2 linked regions of the Thiohalobacter thiocyanaticus genome follow. Each later gene encodes a partner of the first gene's protein in a complex. Links are inferred from orthologs where the notes say so. Each region holds a gene or a part of one and is shown in the gene's direction. Other genes may lie near its edges.

Evidence for each region.
Region 2: the proteins of trxA (region 1) and arsC are in contact, whole or in part, in an NMR structure (PDB 2IPA), measured with the Bacillus subtilis proteins. The link is inferred for Thiohalobacter thiocyanaticus from one-to-one orthologs.

Annotation. Positions count from the first base shown.
Region 1 is NZ_AP018052.1:849,817-861,683, reverse strand. The notes cover bases 9,034-11,867. They hold trxA (thioredoxin TrxA), read left to right. Parts: upstream 9,034-10,204; coding sequence 10,205-10,531; downstream 10,532-11,867. Other genes in these bases: rho (transcription termination factor Rho), read left to right, coding at 10,732-11,867; CFK21_RS03960 (DEAD/DEAH box helicase), read right to left, coding at 9,034-9,949. Outside these bases: CFK21_RS03990 (PKD domain-containing protein), read right to left, coding at 1-995; CFK21_RS03985 (MFS transporter), read right to left, coding at 1,284-2,489; type II secretion system inner membrane protein GspF, read right to left, coding at 2,712-3,932; type II secretion system ATPase GspE, read right to left, coding at 4,123-5,643; type II secretion system secretin GspD, read right to left, coding at 5,645-7,666; type II secretion system protein GspC, read right to left, coding at 7,730-8,617; more of CFK21_RS03960, read right to left, coding at 8,636-9,033. UniProt on the Bacillus subtilis protein: Participates in various redox reactions through the reversible oxidation of its active center dithiol to a disulfide and catalyzes dithiol-disulfide exchange reactions.
Region 2 is NZ_AP018052.1:2,200,499-2,212,449, reverse strand. Bases 3,218-6,135 are described here. They hold arsC (arsenate reductase (thioredoxin)), read left to right. Parts: upstream 3,218-4,418; coding sequence 4,419-4,853; downstream 4,854-6,135. Other genes in these bases: arsB (ACR3 family arsenite efflux transporter), read left to right, coding at 5,124-6,135; CFK21_RS10265 (metalloregulator ArsR/SmtB family transcription factor), read left to right, coding at 3,955-4,308; CFK21_RS10270 (putative bifunctional diguanylate cyclase/phosphodiesterase), read left to right, coding at 3,218-3,818. In the rest of the region: dapE (succinyl-diaminopimelate desuccinylase), read right to left, coding at 1-1,055; CFK21_RS10275 (ArsC/Spx/MgsR family protein), read right to left, coding at 1,052-1,363; more of CFK21_RS10270, read left to right, coding at 1,683-3,217; more of arsB, read left to right, coding at 6,136-6,209; CFK21_RS10250 (DsrE family protein), read left to right, coding at 6,288-6,809; CFK21_RS10245 (Vgb family protein), read left to right, coding at 6,885-7,919; CFK21_RS10240 (PQQ-dependent sugar dehydrogenase), read left to right, coding at 7,931-9,049; CFK21_RS10235 (Crp/Fnr family transcriptional regulator), read left to right, coding at 9,133-9,567; CFK21_RS10230 (SH3 domain-containing protein), read left to right, coding at 9,840-10,679; CFK21_RS10220 (hypothetical protein), read left to right, coding at 10,689-11,951. UniProt on the Bacillus subtilis protein: Catalyzes the reduction of arsenate [As(V)] to arsenite [As(III)]. In vitro, can dephosphorylate para-nitrophenyl phosphate (pNPP).

The DNA of each region.
Region 1 (11,867 bases):
ACCGTGATGCTGTCCGGATCGCTGTCCAGCTGGCCGTCGTTGACCACCAGGCTGAACCGGTAATCCCCCGCCACGTCGGCGACGAACTGCGGCATCACCGCGGCCGGATCGCTGAGCATGGCCAGGCTGCCGTCGGGCCGGCTGATCAGGCTCCACTGGTAGCTCAGGGCATCGCTGTCGGGGTCGTAGGAGGCCGAGGCGTCCAGCGTCACCGTGTCGCCCGGCGTGACGCTGAAATCGCTGCCGGCATGGGCCACCGGCCGGGCATTGAGCGTGGTGATCTCGATACTGTCGGAGGCACTCGCACCGGCACCGTCATAGACGGTGAGTTCAATCCGGTAGGTGCCGTGCAGGTCCGGCACCAGACTGGCCTGATCGCTCCAGGCATCCAGCAACTGGGCCGCGCTGCCCGAGGGTGCTGCCGCCAGCGTCCAGTGGTAATGCAGCACGTCGCCATCGTCGTCATAGGATCCGCGTCCGTCCAGCACGACATATTCGCCGGGGTATGCCGTGGTGTCGGGCCCCGCCGCGGCCAGGGGCGCAGTGTTGGTCAGCGCCGGCGTCCAGCCGGTCGGACCTGGCATCTGGAAGAACATTGATTTCAGCAAAGCCAGATCGGCAAAGTTGACTGCCCCATCCCCATTCAGATCACTCTCTGGATCGGCAGTAAAAAATCTGGACTTCATGTAAGCCAGATCGGCAAAATTGATTGCCCCATCATTGTTGAAATCGGGATCGCACATATTGCCGTAGCCATCGGCATCGGTATCGATCTGATCGGGATTGGCCACCAGCAGGCAGTTGTCGCAGGCATCCCCCACGCCGTCCTGGTCGCTGTCGAGCTGATCGGACGCCGGCAGCATGGGACAGTTGTCCGCAGCCTGGCCGGTCAGGGGGAGCAACAGCAGGGCGGATAGCAGCGCGGTGGACAGGAGACCGGCGCGGCGACCAGCGCCCTGGATGAATGACGGAAAGAACAGGCCTGAACCGGACATGATTCGACTCCCACTTTTTGAATTATTCGAAGGGACAGACGGCGGTTGCCGCCCTGCACCCGGGATTTTCCCGGGAGTATATACCAGTGACGTCAAATTGACACGCACTGGGGCACGCACCAAAAACAGGTTCAACCCATTGAAATAAAAGTGAATCGATCCACGGGCCCGGACAGGCCCGCCAAAAGCCCCTGATTTTCAAGTCGATATTTTTCACGGATGGTCAGGAACGCCGCTCCACGGCGCGCGTCCGCCAGCGGCCCCTCTGAGTCCGGTCTTCCCCCGTCATCACGCCTCGCGCCGGCGGCCCAGATAGCCGCGGTAATACAGGGCGAACCCCAGGCATACCGCCCCCAGCAGCAACACAGTGAGTTGCACGCCCAGGCCCTCGGCCAGAGCGCCGGCGAGCAGGTTGCCGACCGGTGACATGCCGATGAAGACCACCGAGAACAGCGACATCACCCGGCCGCGCAGATTGTCCGGCGCCGACAGCTGCAGGAAGGTATTGGTGGACGCCACCAGCGTGGTGATGGCGTAGCCGGTCACCACCACCAGCGCCAGCGCGCCGCCGACCCAGGGCATGTAGGCGAACAGCATCAGGGCAGCGGCCAGCAGCAGGCCGGCACCGGCAATCAGTCGCTCCAGCCCCTCGCCCTTTTCCCGCTGGGCCAGCCGCAGGGCGCCGGCCAGTGCGCCCAGTCCGGCCACGCCGACCAGCAGTCCGAGCAGGTCGGAGCCGCCGCCATAGACCTCGCGGGCGAACACCGGCATCAGCACCAGGTAGGGATTGGCGAACAGGCTGACCGCGCCGACGATCATCAGGGCGTAGCGCAGGTCGGGCCGCTGCCAGGCGAACCTCAACCCGTCCCAGATGCCTTCCTGACGCCGCTCCAGCTTCTCGGGCGTGACCGGCACGCGGATGCGCAGGATGGCCAGGATCACGGCCAGGAAGGACAGGGCATTGAGCAGGATCACCGGGCCCTCGCCCCACAGGGCGATCAGCCAGCCCGCCAGCATCGGTCCGAGGAAGCGGGCGAAGTTGAAGGTGCTGGAATTGAGCGCGACCGCATTGTGCAGATCCTCCTTCGCCACCAGCATGGCGACCAGGGTGTGCCGGGCCGGGATCTCGACTGCATGCACCAGGCCCAGCAGCAGCGCCAGCAGCATGATCCACTCCACCGTCACCAGGCCGGTCACGGTCAGCAGCCCCAGGGTCAGCGCCTGCAGGCAGGCCAGTACCTGCGCGCCCAGAAACAGCCGGAACCGCGGCAGTCGGTCGGCAATCACGCCGCCGAACAGGCCGAACACCAGCACCGGCGCCAGGCTGAGAAAGCTCACCAGCCCGAGCATGAAGCTGGACTCGGTCAGCCGGTACACCAGCCAGGCCTGGGCCACGTTCTGCATCCAGGTCCCGTTGAGCGAGACCAGCTGGCCGAAGAAATAGATCCGGTAATTGGAATGCCGCAGCGAGCGGGTCAGGCGTTGCCAGCGCATGGGACGGATGTCTTCACTCGGAAAGGATTCACCACCAAGGACACGAAGAGCACAAAGGGATATGAATGGTGCTCACTGAGCTACCCGGCCCTTTGAATCGTCATTCCGGCGCAGGCCGGAATCCAGTAACCGCGGTGGTATCTGGATCCCGGCCTGCGCCGGGATGACGTATATCGTATTTTTGTGTTCTTCGTGTCCTTGGTGGTGAAGGATTTGCGCATTTCAGCGCACCATCTGGTTGAGATCGAAGATGGGCAGCAGGATGGCGAGCACGATCAGCAGCACCAGCACGCCCATGAGCACGATCAGCAGCGGCTCGAACAGGGCCATGATGGTCCCGATCAGGGTTTCCACCTCGCGTTCCTGACTGATGGCGGCGCGTTCCAGCATGGCTTCGAGCTGGCCGCTGGTCTCGCCGCTGGCGATCAGGTGCAGGGTCATGGGCGGGAAGTAACCGCTGCGCTGCATGGCGGCCTGGATGCTGGAGCCCTCGCGCACCCGCCGCGCGGCCTCTTCCACCGCCTCGCGCATGGGCTCGTTGACGATGACCTGGCCGGCGATGCGCAGCCCTTCCAGCACCGGCACGCCGCTGCTGACCAGGATGCTGAGCGTGCGCGCGAAGCGTGCCGTGTTCACGCCCTTGACCAGGCGCGAGATCAGCGGCAGCGACAGGTACAGCCGGTGCAGCCGGCGCCGCGGCCCGGGTTGGCGGAACAGCCAGCCGCCGCCGATCACGCCCAGCACCAGCAGGATCAGCACCAGCCAGCCCCAGTGCTGGAAGAAGTCGCTGATGGCGATCAGGATCCGCGTCAGCAGCGGCAGCGTCTGGCCGATGTTGTCGAACACCTGCACCACCTGCGGCACCACGTAGACCAGCAGCAGCCCGACCACGGTCAGGGCCATGACGGTCAGCATCACCGGATAGAACAGCGCCATCTGGATCTTCGAGCGCATCTGCTGACGCGCCTCGGTGTAGTCGGCCAGGCGTTCCAGCACCAGGTCCAGATGACCCGACTGTTCGCCGGCCGCCACGGTGGCACGGTAGAGTTCGGGGAAGACGTGCGGAAAATCACTCAGGCCGCCAGCCAGGCTGTGGCCCTCCATGACCCGTGCGCGCACGGCCAGCAGCAGGTTGCCCAGCCGCGGCTTCTCCGTCTGCTGGGCCACCGCCCGCAGGGATTCCTCCAGCGGGGTACCGGAGCGCACCAGGGTGGCGAGTTGGCGGGTGAGCAGGGCCAGATCGGTCGCGCTGGCCCCGCGGCGCAGCCCCAGGCCACGCGGCCGGCCGCGACTGGATTCCTCCTGCGCCACCGGCTCCACCGCCATGGGCGTGAGCTGGCGCTCGCGCAGCTGCTGGCGCACCTGGCGGGCGGTATCGCCCTCCAGCACGCCGCGGCGTTCGCGGCCTTTGATATCCAGTGCGGTGTATTCGAATGCGGGCATTATTACTCAGGAGTCAGGATACAGATCTACATGAACCTCCCCCGTGTTACGTCATCCCGGTACCGGCCTGCGCCGGCACAGGCTCCGGCCGGGATCCAGGCACCGCTGCGGTCACTGGATTCCCGCCTGCGCGGGAATGACGGTATCCTCAGGGGGTTATCGCCAACATTTCCGATGCCGGGTCCAGGCACTAATCCTCACGCGTCACCCGCAGCACCTCTTCCAGCGTGGTCCGACCTTCCAGCACCAGGCGGGCGCCATCCTGGCGCAGGCTGGGCGCGCGGGCCCGCACATAGCGCTCGATCTCGTGCTCGCCGGCGCCGTCATGGACCATCTGCGCCATGTGCTCGTCGACCTCGAGCAACTCGTAGATGCCGGTGCGGCCCTGGTAACCGAGCTGGTTGCAGGCGGCACAGCCGGTGGCCCGGTACAGGGTCGGCGGCTGCGCGGCATCGACCTCCAGCGCCCGGCAATCGGCCTCGTTGGCGGTATAGGGCACCCTGCATTCGTGACACAGCACCCGCACCAGCCGCTGTGCCAGTACGCCGACCAGGCTGGAGGCGACCAGGAACGGCTCCACGCCCATGTCGCGCAGGCGGGTGACGGCGCCGACGGCGCTGTTGGTGTGCAGGGTGGAGAGCACCAGGTGACCGGTCAGGCTGGCCTGCACGGCGATCTCGGCGGTTTCCAGGTCGCGGATCTCGCCCACCATCACCACGTCCGGATCCTGGCGCAGGATGGCGCGCAGGCCGCGGGCGAAGCTCATGTCCACCTTGGTGCTGACCTGGGTCTGGCCGATGCCGTCCAGGTAGTATTCGATCGGATCCTCCACCGTGAGGATGTTGCGGCTGCGATCGTTCAGGGCCGACAGCACGGCATACAGGGTGGTGGTCTTGCCCGAGCCGGTCGGGCCGGTGACCAGGATGATGCCGTGCGGGCGCTTGATGATGCGGTCCATGACCTCGCGGGTGGCCGGATCCATGCCCAGGTGCTTCAGGTCCAGGCGCCCGGCCTGCTTGTCCAGCAGGCGCATCACCACCCGCTCGCCGTGCCCCGACGGCAGGGTGGAGACGCGCACGTCCACCGGCCGGCCGGCGATGCGCAGCGAAATGCGCCCGTCCTGCGGCAGGCGCTTCTCGGCGATGTCGAGCTTGGCCATGACCTTGATGCGGGAGACGATCAGCGGTGCCAGCACCCGCTGCGGCTGCAGCACCTCGCGCAGCACGCCGTCGACGCGGAAGCGCACCACCAGCCGGTTCTCGTAGGTCTCGATGTGGATGTCGGAGGCGTTTTCCTTCACCGCCTCGGTGAGGATGGCGTTGATCAGCCGGATGATGGGCGCGTCGTCCTCGCTCTCCAGCAGATCCTCGGGCTCGGGCAGCTGCTCGGCGATGCTGTTGAGGTCGGACTCGTCGCCGAGATCCTCCATCGCCAGCATGGTGCGGCTGGAGCCCTGCTCGTAGGCGGCGGCCAGCAGGCCGTCGAACTGCTCGGCCGGCACCTCTTCCAGGATGAGGGGCAGCTGCAGGTGGCGACGCAGTTCAGCCAGCGCCGCCGGCCGGGCATCGGGCCGGCACTTGACCCGCGCCCGGCCGGCCTCGACCCGCTCGACCAGTATCCCGTGCCGCTTGGCGAAGGCAAAGCCGGGCAGTGCCGGCTCGGCCGATTCGGCCGCCTCCTGCATCACCTGCGCCGGGTCCTCCATCGTCATGCTATTCGAGCTCGAATTCCGTACCGGTGTCGGCCCCGGAATCACCGGACTCGCCCGCCTCGGGCGCCGGCGGCGGCAGGACAGGCGCCGTGGCGCCGGGAGCGAAGGACCCGCCCATCTCCGGCAGCAGCGGCGTATCGTCGCCGCGCATCAGATTCACCCCGCGCTCGCGCTTCTCCAGCTGTTTGGCGCGCATGAAATTGTACTTGCCGGCGCTGACCGCATTCTCGGTGGCGGCATCGCGCAGGATCACCGGCCGCAGGAACACCATCAGGTTCTGCTTGGTCTTCTTGGTCGACTGGGCCTTGAACAGATTGCCGAGCAGCGGGATGTCGCCCAGCAGCGGGATCTTCTGCACCGACTCGCTCAACTCGTCGCTGATCAGACCGCCCAACACCACCACCTGGCGGTCGGCCACCATGACACTGGTCTTGATGGAACGCTTGTTGGTGACGATGTCCGAGGCGCCGGAGACGGCCGTCTCGGCCACGCTGGAGCTTTCCTGCTCGATCTCCAGCTTGATGGCGTCGCCCTCGTTGATCTGCGGCGTGACCCGCAGGGTCAGGCCCACATCCTGGCGCTCGATGGTCTGGAAGGGATTCGTGGCGCCCGAGGTCGCGCCGGTATTGGTGAACTGACCGGTGATGAAGGGCACGTTCTGCGCCACCACGATCTCGGCCTCCTCGTTGTCCAGCGTGACCAGGGTCGGGGTGGACAGGATATTGGACTCGCTGTCGCTGCCCAGGGCCTTGATCAGGGCGCCCAGATTGAGGATCTCGGTGCCGAGGAAATCGGTGGTACCTTCGAAGTAGCCGATGCTCAACCCGTTGCCGGCGGCGAGCGGATTCTGCGCCACCGTGTTGATGGGGGTAGTGATATCGAAGTTGGTACCGCCGATGGCCCCGGCCTCGCTGGAGTTCGGCGCGGCCCGCCACTGCACGCCCAGTTCGGCGGCCTTGTCGGCGTTGATCTCGGCGATCACCGCCTCGACCAGCACCTGGGCGCGGCGGATATCGAGTTGCCGGATCACTGCCTGCAGCGATCGGAACACGTCCGGCGGCGCGGTGATCACCAGGGCGTTGGAGGCCTGATCGGCCTGGATGTTGGTGCCGGCCCGTTGCGCCGCCTGCTGGCCGCCGCCCTTCTGCTCCTCCTCGATCTGAGTGCTCACACCGGTCAGCACCTCGACCAGGTCCTCGGCCTTGGCGTACTTCAGATACACCACGTGGGTGTTGCCGCCGCGCTCCAGCGGGGTATCCAGGTGCGCGATGATGGCGCGCAGACGCAGGCGCTCGGTGCGCTCACCGCCGAGCAGCACACTGTTGGTGCGCTCATCGGCGGCCAGCGTGCTGCCGCCCCGGCCCTGATCCACGGGCTGTCCCGGCTGGCCCTGGCGCATGGAGTTCAGGATCCGCACCACCTCGGCGGCCGAGGCGTGCTCCAGCCGCACCACCTCGACCTCGCCTTCGCTTTCGCGGTCGATGCGGCGGATGATATCGACCATGCGCTCGACGTTGTCGGCCCGGTCGGAAATGATCAGGACATTGGTGGAGGGATAGGCCGCCAGGTGACCCTGCTGCGGCACCAGCGGACGCAGGATCGGCACCAGCTGGGCGGCGGTGACGTTCTGCACCTGCACCACCCGGGTGACCATCTCATCACCCTGTCCGGGGCGTTCGTCGCTGACGGTGGGAATACCCTCCTGCTTGGCATTCACGTCAGGGACGATCTTGATCACCTCGCCGCTGGGCACGGCGGCGAAGCCGTGCACCTTGAGGATGGAGAGAAACACCTGATAGACCTCGCGGGTGTCCATCGGCCGCGAGGAAATCACCGTGACCTGACCCTTGACCCGGGGATCCACAATGAAGTTCTTCCCCGTGACCTCGGCCACGGTACCGATCAGGGCGCTGATGTCGGCGTCCTTGAGATTGAGCGTGACGGTCTGGGACCAGGCGGTCTGGGCCGCGCCGAGCATCAGTATCAACAGCAGCCGCTGCAGCATCCCCCTCAGGCCTCGCATAGTGCTTGCGCTGTGCTTGTTATCGATCAAGACTCATTCCCCAAAACTTGCCCCAGCCTACACTCAGGGCAGTGAAAACGCCAAGTCCAGTAGCTGGTTGCCGCGCCGCAGCTGCACGCTGACCTGCTGGCTGTCGCGCAGCTGCTGCAGCACCTCTGCGGCCCTGGTCGCGCTGTCCAGTTCCACACCGTTGACCCGGGTGACCAGATCCCCGGGACGCAGGCCCAGCTGCTGGAACAACTCCGGCCGGTTGCCCGGATACAACCGGAATCCGACGAACCGGTTGTTCTCGCTGACCGGCACCGGCCGCATCAGGTCAGCCAACGCACGCGGATTGGTCTCCAGCATCCCGCGGTACTCGGCCAGGATCTCACCGGCACGCGGGTTCAGATTGCCGCTGCGCCCCCCGCCGGTTGCCGCGCCGCCCTCCAGCGACTCGCGCGGCAGGCGCAGCGTCTCGTAGCGCCCGTTGCGCTGCAGAATGATGCGATCGGCGTAAATGGCGCTCAGTTCGGCGCCGCCCGGCAGTTCGTCCTCGACCCGGTAGCTGCGTTCCTCGCCATTGGGTGCGGCGATGATGGCCCGGGCCCGTTCGGGATCCTCGGTGGCGAACAGGCCGCGCAGGGTCAGGTTCAGGCGGGTCTCGGGGGCATCGATGGGCGCGGCCCGGCCGCCGCCGACTCCCGGTCCTGTGCCCGGATCGGCCTGGCCGAACAGGTGCCAGCCGGCAATGTTCGCCGCCGACGGCCGGTCCCGCTCCGGGGCCGCCGGCGCGGACGGAACCACGTTTGCCGGTGTCGCCGGCGCGGGCGGTACGTCCGGCGCCGGCACCAGCTGCCAGGTCAGGCGCGCCAACTGATAGATTACCAGTACGACCAACGCGAGGGTCAGCAGGCGCGCGCCGGTGCGGGCCTGCTGCGTTGCCAGCCAGTCTTGCCAGGTGGTATGCATCGCTGTCTCTGTCCGGATTCAGTCCTGCCGGCGTCCGCTGCCGCGTCTGCCCTGCCGTTGCCGACCGCCTTCGCCGTGCGGCCGTCCGCCGCCGCCACGGCCGCGCCCGCCACCGCCGGGCGGGCGCTTGCGGCGCTCCCGCCGCACCGGCGGCTGCACCTCGCCGAGCAGGGACTCGTCGACCGCCTCCACCGGCAGTTTGTAGCCGATGTAGTCCTCTATCTCCGGCAGCGAATAGACGTAGTTCTCGCAGGCGAAGCTGATGGCATCACCCTCGGCCCCGGCCCGCGCCGTGCGGCCGATGCGATGCACATAATCCTCGGCCTCCTGCGGCAGGTCGAAGTTGATCACATGGCTCACATCCGGAATGTGCAGCCCGCGCGCAGCCACGTCGGTGCCGACCATCACCGGCAGTTCGCCGGACTGGAACTGCTGCAGCAGCCGCAGGCGCTTGTTCTGCGGCACGTCGCCGGAGAGGATGGCGGCCTTGATGCCGTTGCCCTCCAGATAGCCCCAGACCCGCTCGGCCTGGTGCTTGGTGTTGACGAACACGATGGTGCGGTGCGCGTCCATCCGCTTGAGCAGTCCGATCAGCAGCGGGATCTTCTCCGCGTTGGCGGTGTGATACAGCACCTGGCGCACCTTCTCAGCGGTGACCTGCTCGGGCTCGACCCGGATGATCCCGGGATCGTTCATGTGCTCATAGGCCAGTTCCGTCACCCGCCAGGACAGGGTGGCGGAGAACAGCAGTCCCAGGCGCTGCTCCGGGGGCGGGCAACGGCGCAGCAGATAGCGCACATCCTTGATGAAGCCGAGGTCGAACATGCGGTCGGCCTCGTCCAGCACCACGGCCTGGGCATGGCGCAGGTCGAACAGGTGCTGCTTGAAGTAATCGATGGTGCGTCCCGGCGTGCCGATCAGCACATCCACCCCCTCGCGCAGGCGCTGTGCCTGTTCCTCGTAGCCGGTGCCGCCATAGACGGCGGCGAAGGTAAGCCCGGTGTGTTTCCCGAGTGTGACGGCGTCATTGTAGATCTGCACCGCCAACTCACGTGTCGGCGCCAGGATCAGTGCCCTGACCTGGTTCGGCCTACGTTCATCCGCCGGCGGATGCCGCAGCAGATGTTCGAACACCGCCACCAGAAAAGCGGCGGTCTTGCCGGTCCCGGTCTGGGCCTGCCCGGCCACGTCGCGCCCGGCCAGCAGGGGCGGCAGAGCCCGGGCCTGGATCGGGGTGCAACTCGTAAAACCTGCCTCTTCAATACCTTGCAGGACTGCCGGCGACAGGTTCAGGGAGGAAAAAAGGGTTGTGTTCTCAGTTTCTTGTGTCATGACGGCCTAGCATAACCTATTTTAACGGCGGCGAGCAGCCCGCACGGCAGGCGCCGGGGCTTGCAATGCGCGGGGCTTTTCGCTGAAATGGCGGGCACGATCCAGACCGGTCGCCGCACGCGCGGCCCGAGATCCCGCAAATCCGACAACACACCGCGCCTTCCACATCCAGAACCGGGGGTTCCCGGTCCGCTTCCACTGATCCGAAATGGTTTTCTGGCATGCAGGCAAGGCACAGCAGGAGGTTCGACAACCGTGAGTGATCGCATCATGTATGTGACAGATTCATCCTTCGACCAGGAAGTGCTGCAGTCTTCCGAGCCGGTCCTGGTCGACTACTGGGCCGACTGGTGCGGCCCGTGCAAGATGATCGCCCCGATCCTGGACGAACTCGCCGATGAGTACGCCGGCAAGATCAAGGTCGCCAAGCTCAACATCGACGAGAACCCGCAGACGCCGCCCAAGTACGGCATCCGGGGCATCCCCACGCTGATGCTGTTCAAGGACGGCAATGTCGAGGCCACCAAGGTCGGCGCGGTCTCCAAGTCGCAGCTGACGGCCTTCATCGACAGCAACATCTGAACGTGCCGGCGGTCGTCCGCAAAGGCTGGACGGCCGCCGAACGGCATGCTAGATTAACCGGATAAAGCAAACTCCATAGCTCCTCGGCCCTCACCGGCCCCCCCTGTAAGCTTTAATTTGACGACGCACCTCAGCTCCGCACCCCTGCCGGATCCTGGTCGTGCTATCCATCCCGTAAACCCACTGCGTCCGTAACAAACATGAACCTGACCGATCTCAAGAAGAAACCCGCCGCTGAAATCGTTGATATTGCCCAGGAAATCGGCATCGAGAACATGGCCCGCTCACGCAAGCAGGACATCATCTTTGCCATCCTCAAGGCCCACGCCAAGAACGGCGAGGCCATCTACGGCGACGGGGTGCTGGAGATACTGCAGGACGGCTTCGGCTTCCTGCGCTCCGCCGACAGTTCCTATCTGGCCGGGCCCGACGACATCTATGTCTCGCCCAGCCAGATCCGGCGCTTCAACCTGCGCACCGGCGACACCATCTCCGGCAAGATCCGCCCGCCCAAGGAGGGCGAACGCTACTTCGCCCTGCTCAAGGTCAGCGAGATCAACTTCGAGCCGCCGGAGAACGCCCGCAACAAGGTGCTGTTCGAGAACCTCACCCCGCTGCATCCGACCGAACGGCTGGGCCTGGAGATCGGCAACGGCAGCACCGAGGACATCACCCCGCGGGTGATCGACCTGGCCGCCCCCATCGGCAAGGGCCAGCGCGGGCTGATCGTCTCCCCGCCCAAGGCGGGCAAGACCATGCTGCTGCAGAACATCGCCCAGAGCATCACCACCAACTACCCGGACGTCTACCTGATCGTACTGCTGATCGACGAACGGCCCGAGGAGGTCACCGAGATGGACCGCTCGGTGCGCGGCGAGGTGGTATCCAGCACCTTCGACGAGCCGGCCAGCCGCCATGTGCAGGTCGCCGAGATGGTGATCGAGAAGGCCAAGCGTCTGGTCGAGCACAAGAAGGACGTGGTCATTCTGCTGGACTCCATCACCCGCCTGGCGCGCGCCTACAACACCGTGGTGCCCTCCTCCGGCAAGGTGCTGACCGGCGGCGTGGACGCCAACGCCCTGCACCGGCCCAAGCGCTTCTTCGGCGCCGCGCGCAATGTCGAGGAAGGCGGCTCCCTGACCATCATTGCCACCGCCCTGATCGACACCGGCTCGCGCATGGACGACGTGATCTACGAGGAGTTCAAGGGCACCGGCAACATGGAGATCCACCTGGACCGCAAGATCGCCGAGCGCCGCATCTACCCCGCCATCAATATCAACCGCTCCGGCACCCGTCGCGAGGAACTGCTCACCAAGCCCGACGAGCTGCAGAA
Region 2 (11,951 bases), 1.4 Mb from region 1 along the record:
TTGACCTTGTGGATGGTCGCATTCACCGGTCCCAGTTCCAAGACCTGGGCACCGGTCGGGGCGATGAAACGACCGTCCGAGGTGCCGCCGGCGGTGGACAGCTGCGCTTCGAAACCGCAGCGCTCGCGTACCGCCGCGCGCGCGGCCTCGACCAGTTCGCCGGCCGGGGTGAGGAAGGGGGCGCCGGAATGGGTCCAGTCCAGTTCGTATTCCAGCGCGTGGCGGTCGAGCAGTTCATGCACCCGGCGCTTGAGCCCGTCGGCGTCGGACTCGGTGGAATAACGGAAGTTGAACAACAGCATCAGTTCGCCGGGGATGACATTGTTCGCCCCGGTGCCGGCCTGGACATTGGAGATCTGGAAGGTGGTGGGCGGAAAGTGGTCGTTGCCCGCGTCCCATTCGGTCGCGCACAGCTCGGCCAGGGCCGGGGCGGCCTGGTGGACCGGGTTGCGGGCCAGGTGCGGATAGGCGACATGGCCCTGGACGCCCTTGATGCGCAGTTCACCCGACAGCGAGCCGCGGCGGCCGTTCTTCATCACATCGCCCACCTGCTCGCTGCTGGAGGGTTCGCCCACCAGGCACCAGTCGATGCGCGTCCCCTGCGCCTGCAGCCACTCGACCACCTTGACCGTGCCGTTCACCGAGGGGCCTTCCTCGTCGCTGGTGATGAGGAAGGCGATGGAGCCGCGCGGTTCGGGATGGGTGGCGAGAAAGCGGTCCACGGCCGTGAGCATGGCGGCCAGGCTGCCCTTCATGTCGGCGGCGCCGCGGCCGTAGAGCCAGCCGTCGCGCTCCGTGGGTTCGAAGGGCGGGCTGTCCCAGGCCTCGAGCGGGCCGGTCGGCACCACGTCGGTGTGGCCGGCGAACACGAACAGCGGTCCGCTGTCACCGCGCCGCGCCCACAGGTTGCTGACCTCGCCGAAGGGCAGGGGGGTGATGTCGAAGCCGCGGGCGGTCAGGAATTCGGCCATCATGGCCTGGCAGCCGGCGTCATCGGGGGTGACCGAGTTGCGGGCGATCAGGTCGCGGGCCAGGTCCAGGGTGGTCATGCTCATGAGGCCAGCAGTTCCTGGTAGCGCTCGGGGCTGAAGCCCACCTCGATGCGGCCGTCGATCTCCAGCACCGGGCGCTTGATCAGGGTCGGGTTGTCCAGTACCAGCGCCTTCACCGCGTCCGGGCCGAGATCGGCACGCTGCGCCTCGGGCAGCTGACGCCAGCTGGTGCTGCGGCGGTTGATCAGGGCGACGGGGTCGAGTTGACGCAGCCAGTCATCGACCCGGCTCGGTTCCAGGCCGTCGGCGCGGAAGTCGTGGAAGCGGTAGTCAAGGCCCTGCTGGTCCAGGAAGCGGCGGGCCTTGCGCACCGTGTCGCAGGACGTGATTCCAAATAATGTTATTTTCATAAACCCTGGATAAGCTGATGAGAAATATGCCTATTGTCGCCTAATTCCGGTGGCGGGAAAAGTCTCGGCAGGGGGCTGGCGGCTCGGGGTGCAAATTCCCGGTAAAGGTTTCCCCTGATAAGTCGACAAATTGACGGAAGAGGGCCGGCCAGGCGCTGTCTGTCATGAAGGGTCCGGTTACGGCAGCGAAAATCGCGGCGGGGCGGTCCGGACCGATCCGCGTCAATAAGAATGGACAGGGACCAGTGTCCAGCCAGCTCACAGCTTCGGGTCCGAGATAATGCCAGATTCCACCCAGGTGCCTGAAACCCGTATCGCTGCGGATTTTTCCCAGCTCGATACCTTACTACAGGCCTCTCCCGCTGTCCTCTACAGTGGCAGTCAGAATCCCGGAACCCAGTCGCTGGAAGTGGACTGGGTGAGCAGCAACCTCTGGGCCCTGACCGGTTACCGGCCGCAGGAGGCCCGGGATCCGTCCTGGTGGAGTCAGCAGGTTCATCCCGATGACCTGGAGCGGGTGCAGGTCAGTTTCGCCCGCCTGGGCAAGCGCAGGGAAATCTACGCCGAGTACCGCTTCCGCTTCCGCAACACCGGTTATCGTTGGATTCGCGATCACCGCCGGGTCTGCGACCCGGAGGTCGACGGCCGCTGCCAGGTCAAGGGGGCGTGGCTGGATGTGACCGAACGGCGCGAGATCCAGACCCGGCTGCATGAGCGCGAACAGCTGCTGCGGCGCCTGGTCGAGACCGACATGGAGGGCGTGCTGGTGGTGGACGCCGAGGGCCGCATCATCGAGATCAATCCGGCCGGGCTGGGACTGCTGAGTTGCCGGGATGCCAACGAAGTCATCGGCAACAGCCTGATGCACTATGTGGCACCGCATCATCAGAAACGCTTCGTGCTGCTGGCCCGGCGGGCCGTCAGCGGTGAACCGGTCAATTACGAATTCGACATTCACGACGCCCGCGGCGAACCGATGCGGGTGGAGACGCGCTGCTCGCCGCTGTTCGACGCCCACGGCCAGATCCGCTCGGTGCTGATCGTGGCGCGCGACAGCAGCCGCCGCTCCGATGCTGCCTACCAGGCCCAGTACCTGGCCCACTACGACATGCTCACCGGGCTGCCCAACCGGGCCCTGTTCCGCGACCGGCTGCTGCAGTCCATGGCCCAGGCGCGCCGCTCCGAGACCCTGATCGCGGTGATGTTCCTGGACATGGACAATTTCAAGGACGTCAACGATACCCTCGGCCACGCCGTGGGCGATCGTCTGCTCAGGGAGGTCTCGGCGCGCATCGTGGGCTGCACCCGCGAGACCGATACCGTGGCCCGCTTCGGCGGCGACGAGTTCGGCGTGATCCAGACCAGCATGCACTCGGTGGAGGATGCCGCCGAACTGGCCGAGCGCATCGTCGATACCGTCAGCCAGCCGATCATCATCGATAATCACGAGATCCATTCCGCCATCAGCATCGGCGTGACCCTGTATCCCTTCGACGATCACCACAATGCCGACGAACTGCTCAAGAACGCCGACCTGGCCATGTACAAGGCCAAGCGCGAAGGCCGCAACCGGTTCCAGTTCTATGTCGCCGAGCTCAATCGCATCGTCCAGCGCCGGGCGACCATCGAGCGCGACCTGCGTCTGGCGCTGCAGCGCGACGAGTTCAGTCTGCATTTCCAGCCGCAGCTGTGCATCGAAACCGGTCAGGTGATCGGGGTCGAAGCGCTGCTGCGCTGGAATCAGCGCGAACGCGGGCCCATCTCGCCGGCCGAGTTCATCCCGGTGGCCGAAAGCACCGGCCTGATCATGGACATCGGCCAGTGGGTGCTGCAAGAGGCGTGTCGCCAGGTCACCGAGTGGCAGGCGGCCGGACTGCCGCCGGTACGGGTGGCGGTGAACATCTCGCCGGTGCAGTTCCGCCACCGGCAGCTGCTGGACTCGATCATGAACGCTCTGCAGTCCAGCGGCGTGGATCCGCAACTGCTGGAGATCGAGCTGACCGAAAGCCTGATCATGCGCGATGCCGACACCACCATCTCCACCCTGCGCCGGCTGCGCGAGTTGGGCGTGGAGGTGTCGGTGGACGATTTCGGCACCGGCTATTCCTCGCTCAGCTATCTCACCCGCTTTCCCATCAACAAGATCAAGCTCGACCAGTCCTTCGTGCGCGACATCCACAAGCCCGACGGCGCGGCCATCGCCCGCACCGTCATCACCCTGGGCCAGACCCTGGACATGCGCGTCATGGCCGAGGGCGTGGAGACCTACGAACAGCTGGCCTTCCTGCGCGAACACGGCTGCCACGAGGCCCAGGGCTTCCTGTTCAGCCGACCCATGCCGGGCGGGGCCATCCAGCGCCTGCTCACCGACTCGCGCGAGGACCTGCGCCTGCGCATGCTCGAGCCGGCGTTCTGACGCTTTCTTCCGCTTCTGTTCCATTCGACCGGGATACTCCCTCCCGGGCCCTTGTCCCGCCCCCCCCCGGTGCAGCGTCTGCCGGTTGAATACATGCCGTTGACCATATATACGGAATACCGTATATTCGGTCGCCATGCAGATCTCACCCGACAGCCTGTTCGCCGCCCTGGCCCACCCGCTGCGTCTGCGCGCCCTGTTGCTGCTGCAGCGGGAAGGCGAGTTGTGCGTGTGCGAACTGACCCATGCCCTGCACGTGTCCCAGCCCATGATCTCCCGCCACCTGGCCCAGCTGCGCCAGGCCGGTGTGGTCAGCGACCGGCGTCAGGGCCAGTGGATCTACTACCGGCTGCATGAGGCGCTGCCCGACTGGGCGGCAAAGGTCGTGGCGCAGACGGCGCTGGGCGTGGGCAATCAGTCTCCCTTCAGTGAGGATCACGCCGCGCTGGCCGCCATGCCCGATCGGCCCGGCAGTGCCTGCTGCGCCTGAATGAGTCGTTTCTGTGCGCCTCAGCGTCTTTGTACCCATAGGGCATAAACGTCCTCTGCGTTGCAGTCACGCTGCTCAGGTGATGAACCCGTAACGAGGTATACCCGCTCATGAACCTGCTCTTTCTCTGCACCGGCAATTCCTGCCGTTCCCAGATGGCCGAGGGCTGGGCCAGGCGGCTCGCCCCGGCGGGCTGGCACATCGACTCGGCCGGCATCGAGTCCCATGGCCAGAATCCGCGCGCCATCGCCGTGATGGCCGAGGCGGGCGTGGATATCTCGGACCAGGCATCCACCCGCGTGACCGACGCCATGCTGCAGGCGGCCGACCTGGTGATCACGGTGTGCGGCCATGCCGACGAGCACTGCCCGGCACTGCCGCCCGGCACCCGCCGGGAGCACTGGCCGCTGCAGGATCCGGCGCGGGCCACCGGGACGGAAGACGAGATCCTGGCCGTGTTCCGCGCCGCGCGTGACGATATCCGTGACCGGGTGCGTGCACTGCTGCAGCCGCTGCAGCAGGAGCAGGCACAGCAGCAGCAATGACCCGCCTGTGTGAATGGCCACGGAAAACACGGAAAGCACGGAAAGCACGGAAATATACGATTCAGCGCGTAGGTCGGGTTAGCGCAGCGTAACCCGACGGCCCGCGGCATGTTGGGTTACGGCGCTGTGCGCCTAACCCAACCTACGTTATGCCGGACATCAGCAGTTCAGAACGCAGGTCGGATCAACGCAGCGTAACCCGACATCTTCACAGGAGCGAACATGAGTAGCCAGTGCGAGACCACCGCCAGACGCGCCGCCGGCGCCGACATGGGTTTTTTCGAACGCTACCTGACCCTGTGGGTGTTCCTGTGCATCCTGGCCGGCATCGGGCTGGGGCATTTCTTCCACGGCGGCTTCCAGGTCATCGGCGGCATGGAAGTCGCGCAGGTCAACCTGCCGGTGGCGGTGCTGATCTGGTTGATGGTCATCCCCATGCTGCTCAAGATCGACCTGCGTGCATTGAAGGGCGTGCGCCGGCATGCGCGCGGCGTGGGTGTGACCCTGTTCGTGAACTGGGCGGTCAAACCCTTCTCCATGGCGCTGCTGGGCTGGCTGTTCATCGGTTGGCTGTTCCGGCCCTGGCTGCCGGCGGAGCAGATCGAGTCCTATATCGCCGGACTGATCATCCTGGCCGCTGCGCCCTGCACGGCCATGGTCTTCGTCTGGAGTCACCTCACCGAGGGCGAGCCGCACTTCACCCTGACCCAGGTGGCCCTCAACGATGTCATCATGATCTTCGCCTTCGCCCCCATCGTGGGCCTGCTGCTGGGGTTGTCGGCCATCAGCGTGCCCTGGGACACCCTGGTGCTGTCGGTGCTGCTCTATATCGTCGTGCCGCTGATCCTTGCCAACCTGTGGCGGCGCTGGCTGCTCAATCACGAACACGGCTATCTGCGCCTGCAGCGGGTGCTGGAGCGGATGCATCCGGTCTCGCTGGCGGCACTGCTGGCCACGCTGGTGCTGCTGTTCGGCTTTCAGGGGGAACAGATCATCAAGCAGCCCCTGATCATCGCGCTGCTGGCCGTGCCCATCCTGATCCAGGTCTTCTTCAACTCGGGGCTGGCCTATCTGCTCAACCGGGCGGTGAAGTCCCCGCATTGCGTGGCCGGCCCCTCGGCGCTGATCGGTGCCAGCAATTTCTTTGAACTGGCCGTGGCCACCGCCATTGTGCTGTTCGGCTTCGAGTCGGGCGCGGCGCTGGCGACGGTGGTCGGCGTGCTGATCGAGGTGCCGGTGATGCTGCTGGCGGTGCGGGTGGTCAACCGCAGCCGCGACTGGTACGAGTCCCGTGCCGGCGTGCCCGCGCACGCGAGCTGCTGCCCGCCCGGTGCGGCGGACCCCGGCGGACATTGATCACCAGTGCCGGGGGCAGGCAGGGCCGGGCTGCACTGCTACACTGAACCTGGAGAGCATCAATCCAGGAGGTATGCCATGTCCGCAGCAGGAAAGAGTGCCGGCCGCGGCGCCGCAATTCTGTGGATGACCGCCGCCCTGTTCGCAGCCACAGTCTGGCTACTGCCGGCCGCGCCGGTGCAGGCCATGAACGGGGAAGCGAAGGTGGTCTATCACGCCGATTATTCCGATCCGCGCCGCTTCAGTGCGATGCTGACCAGCATCAACAACATGATCACCACCTACAAGAGCGATCTGCGCGATTATGACGTGCGCATCGTCTTCGTCGCCCACGGCATCCGCTTCCTGACGGAGGACGCGCTGGCCGAGACCCCGTTCGCGGCCGACGCCGCATTGCGCGAGCGGCGCGAGAATCTGCGCGGCCGGCTGCGCAGCCTGGTCGATGTGCACGGTGTGAAGCTGGAACTGTGCGACATCACCCGTTCCGAAATCGGCCTGTCCGAAGACGAGTTGTACCAAGGGGTCGAAATGGTCCGTTCGGGCGTGGTGCGTATCGCTGAACTGCAACAGCAGGGCTTTGCCTATCTCAAAATCGAGTAAGGCGGGATTCAGGAACCCGTCCGGCCCCGGCGTGTCTCATATCCTGTCAACAGCAATCACCGAGCGGGGAACTTCATGATACGCATGCTGCTGGCTTTCGTGCTGGGCCTGATGCTGGTGCCGGTCCAGGCACAGGAGACATCGGTCGGGATCGACCACTGGCAGGTCGAATGGCCCAACACCCGGCCGCGGGATCCTGCGCTGGCCGCCGACGGCCGGGTCTGGTTCGTTGGGCAGACCGGCGACTATGCGGCCGTGTTCGATCCGGAGACGGAAACCTTCAGGCGTTACGATCTGCCCGAGGGCGCCGGTCCGCACACCGTCTATATCACCCGCGACCAGGAGATCTGGTACGCCGGCAACCGGGATGCCCATCTGGGTCGGATCGATCCGCAGACCGGCGCCATCGAACGCATCGCCATGCCGCAGGGACAGCTCAAGGATCCGCATACCCTGTACGAGGACTCCAAGGGCCGGCTCTGGTTCACCGCCCAGTGGGCCAACCAGATCGGGCGTTACGATCGTGACAGCGGCGAGATCCGGTATGTCGATGTCCCGACGCCCAAGGCACGCCCCTACGGCATCCTCATCGACGCCCAGGATACCGTCTGGGTCGCGTTGTTCGGGACGCATAAGCTGGCGCGGATCACACCCGACATGCAACTGACCGAAATCGAACTGCCGCGGTCTGAGGCCCGGCCGCGCCGTCTGGCCGTCAACGCCTGCGGCATCTGGTACGTCGATTATGCCGAGGGCTACCTGGGGCGCTACCAGCCGTTGACCGGCGGCTTCAGGGAGTGGCGCCACAGTCCGGCGGCGCAGGCCGGCCCCTATGCCATGGCTGCCGACGCGGCCGGCCGCATCTGGTTCGTCGAGACCCATCCCGATCCCAACCGCCTGGTGGGGTTCGATCCGGATAGCGAGCGCTTCTTCGGCGTCAGCCCCATCCCCGGCGGCGCCGGTGCAGTGCGCCACATGGTGTATGACCCGTCACACCACGCCCTCTGGTTCGGCACCGACACCAATCGCCTGATGCGGGCCGACCTGCCGCCGATGCAGGCGCCCGCGGTCCCGGCCCAGGCTGCCACCGCGGACAGGGGCTGTAACTGATGGAGGTAAGGATGAAACGCATACGCACAAGCCGCATGTGCTGCCTCAGAGTGCTGCTGTTCGGCTGGCTGCTGACGACGGTTGGGTTGAGCGTTGCGGCTGATGCCGACCGGCGTCTGGAGACCGTGGCCGAGGGACTGGGCATTCCCTGGGGCATGGCGTTTCTGGATGCCGGCACCCTGCTGTTCACCGAACGCGCGGGCCGGGTCGGGCGGCTGAATCTCGCAACCGGCGCGGTCAGCTACCTGGACGGTGTACCCGGGGTGTATGCCGAAGGGCAGGGCGGTCTGCTGGACATCGCCCCTGCGCCGGATCATGCCGAGACCGGCTGGATCTATTTCACCTACGCCAAAGCGGTGGACGGCCAGGGCGCGACCGCCCTGGCGCGGGCGCGGCTCAGCGGCGACCGGCTGGCGGACTGGCAGGAACTGATCGTCACGCAATCCCGCAGCGACACCACGCGCCACTTCGGCAGCCGCATCGCCTTCGACGGCAGGGGACATCTGTTCTTCGGCATCGGCGACCGCGGCGTGCGCCCCAATGGTCAGGATCTGACCACCCACGCCGGCAGCGTGCTGCGCCTGAAGCTCGATGGCAGCGTGCCGCAGGACAACCCCTTCGTCGGCCGCGAGGACGTGCTGCCCGAGATCTGGAGCTACGGCCATCGCAATCCGCAGGGCCTGGTCTACGACAGCGGGCACGACCGCCTGTGGCTGATTGAGCACGGCCCGCGCGGCGGCGACGAGATCAATCTGGTCACGCCCGGTGCCAACTATGGCTGGCCGGTGGTGTCGCACGGCCAGGAATACTGGGGGCCGGTCGATGTCGGCGAGGCGACATCGAAGCCGGGCATGACGGATCCGGTCAAGGTCTACATCCCCTCCATCGCCCCGGGCAGCCTGCTGCTGTATTCCGGCCAGGCCTTTCCCGACTGGCAGGGCGACCTGTTCTCCGGTGCCCTGAAGCTGCGCCATCTCAACCGCGTCACCCTCGATGCCGACGGCAACCCCGTCGGCGAGCAGCGCCTGCTGCAGGATCTGGATGCACGCATCCGGGCCCTGGCTGAAAGTCCTGAAGGCTGGCTGTATCTGTCCACCGACAGCGGTCGGATCTACCGCCTGCGACCCTGAGCGGAAGCTTCAGAACGGCCGCCCGGCGGCCGTTATGACTGTTGAACGGCTTCCGGCCGGGGATTCGCAGGGAGGATGCTGTCGTGGATGGCATTGACTACACGCCGCTGTTCCGGGCGCTCAGTGAGGACGACCTCAGGAAGATCGACCCCTACATCGGCACCATTGAACTGGATGCCGGCGATGTCCTGTTCGCCGAAGGCGACCAGAGCGACTTCGCCGCCTTTGTCACTGATGGACAGCTGGAAGCCGTCAAAAAGGACTTCAACAACAACGAAAAGATCGTGTCCCGTTTCAGCGCCGGTACGGCCATCGGTGAAATGGCCCTGCTCGACGGTCTGCCGCGCTCCGCCACCATCCGGGCAGAATCGGCCGCCTCCGTGACGGTGCTGGACCGCCAGGGCCTGGATGCCATCATCGCGGCCGAGCCCCATGTCGGGGTGAAGATATTGCGCCATCTGGCCAGGACCGTCAGCTACAACCTGCGTCGTACCTCGAATCAGCTTTCCGACCTGTAACCGCCGTCCCTGCACCGGCCATCCGGCCAGTTCTGTCCATTTCTGCGAACAGCGAGTCCCCTGTCCCGGCTGCATGGAATCAGTGGGGGCGGGATGTTCAAGCCCAGCCGTGGTTGTGCCGTGTCCATGAATTGGAGTAATGGCGGCACAGTTCATGTAAGCAAATGCTGACTTGTGAATGGGGGGCCGCGTGCTATAAGTATGGGTGGATCTTCAGATGGCGGCTGTCCGCCGCAACCGATGGAAAACAATAAATATCTGAGGTTGAGCCCATGCAGACCAAGACACTGGTTCCATCCCTTCTGGCCGTGGCGCTGGCCGCCGGCTGTCAGAGCAATCCCTCCAAGGAAGACTGGGGCGCGACCCTGGGCGCGATCGGCGGCGCCGTGCTGGGCGCGGCCGTGGCCGGCGACAACAAGTGGCTGGGCGCGGCCATCGGGGGTGCGGCGGGCTATTATGCCGGCCGGGCCATCGGCCGGCACCTGGACGAACAGGACCGCAAGGCCCTGGCCGCCTCCACGGTGGAAGCCCTGGAGCAGGAAAACGCCGGCGTGGCCAGCTGGAACAGCGACCGCAGCGGTGCCTCGGCCGAGATCAAGACCGGCGAGATCAGTTACCAGAGCGAGCCGAAGCAGATCAAACGCCTGAGCACGGTTGAAGCCGTGCCCAGCATCAAGCTGGAAAACCGCCAGTATGAAACCACGTCCGCGCTGCGGGTGCGGGCCGGTCCGGGGACCCGCTACGGCATCATCACCACGCTGGAGACCGGTGATGTGGTCACCTCGGCGGGACGCACCGACAACGGCTGGCTGATGCTGGCCAAGCAGGGCGTGACCATGGGCTATGTCCACGGGGACTATGTGCAGCCCTACAACCCGGTGCAAGCCGCCCAGGCCAGGGGGATCGACCTGGACAGCGAACAGGTGGAAACCCTGCCGAAGCAGGAGGGCTTCGCCGGCATCGACCTGGATGCGGTGGAGACCTCCAGCTCCACCGTCACCGCCCAGCGCGGCTGCCGCGAGGTCGAGATCAGCGTCAATACCGACAAGGGTACGGAGCAGGAAACCACCCAGGCCTGCCAGAAGCCCGACGGCGTCTGGGAACTGGGCTGAGGAGGCGGCATGAAGTATCAACGGCGGGTTCTGGCAGCCGCATTTGCCAGTTGCATGATAGCGCCGGCGCATGCCGACAAGGTGTTCGCCCACAGCAAATCGCTGGACATGTCCTTTACTGCGCTGGGCGAGCCCTGGTGCCGGGAGGACGTCCGGATGCAGGTCAGTGGCGGTGACGCCGGCAGGTTCGCGACCGAGGAATATCTGGATATTCTGCAGAAGCTGGGGCATGTGCTGGTGCGCGAGTGCGCCGAGGCGCAGACCATGAGCATCGAGGGCCGGGCCGGGGACCGGTCCGTCTGGACCGGCCGGGCCGAACGCGGCAACGGCTGGATCGCCCAGCAGATACCGGTGTCGCCGCCGGCCGCGGCGGTCGCCGGGTCCGAGCCGGCTTCCGCCCCGCCCGCTGCGGCGACTGCATCCATCCCCGATGCCCCGGCAGCCGCCCAATCCGCACCCGCATCCGCACCCGCATCCGCATCCACACCCACACCCACGCCCACGCCGGCCGCCGCAGCTGAGACAGTGATCGAACCGGCACCGGCCGCGCCGCCGGCGCTGGAGATCGCCGGCTGGAAGCCCGGCGGCCTGCTCCGCGTCAGCGGCGAGGTCGGCGAGGCGCAGGAAATCACGAGCCGTACCGACGGCTGCCGCATCCGCGCCTTCTTCGATCTCCAGGCCCGGTTCGGGCCGAGTTTCGAAATGACGCGGGAGTATGACTGCATCAACGGCTATGTCCACTCCAGGGTGAAGAACCGCCCGACTCAGGCCCGCTTCTACTACGAGGGGCAGAATCAGCCCTTCGCCACGTTGAACGGCTACTGGGTCGACGGCTTCAATCTCGACCGCGGTCTGCCGCGCCAGGTGGTGGCGCGCAACAGGACCACCACCACGGACCGCTGGAACCGCAGCTTCACCTCAGACAAGCTGCTGGTCTGGCTGGGGCAGGACCCGGAACTGCGGGCGCATTATTTCGCCACCTATGTGAACGGCAACAACCAGGTCTGGCGCCTGGAGAACACCCCGCTCATCGTCCTCACCGATAATGACGCGCTCAAGGCCGATCCCGCCGCCACGACACTGGCGCAGTCGATCACGGCGATATACCGGGATTTCTACGGCTACAGCAACACCAATCAGTTCAGCCAGGTCAGCTTCGTCATCACCGACAGCTTCTCCCTGACGCCGACCACCGACTATCAGAAGAATCTCAACGCCCAGAATCCCGATACCGCCTTCCACAAGGCCGGCCGTGCCCTGCGCCAGCGCGGC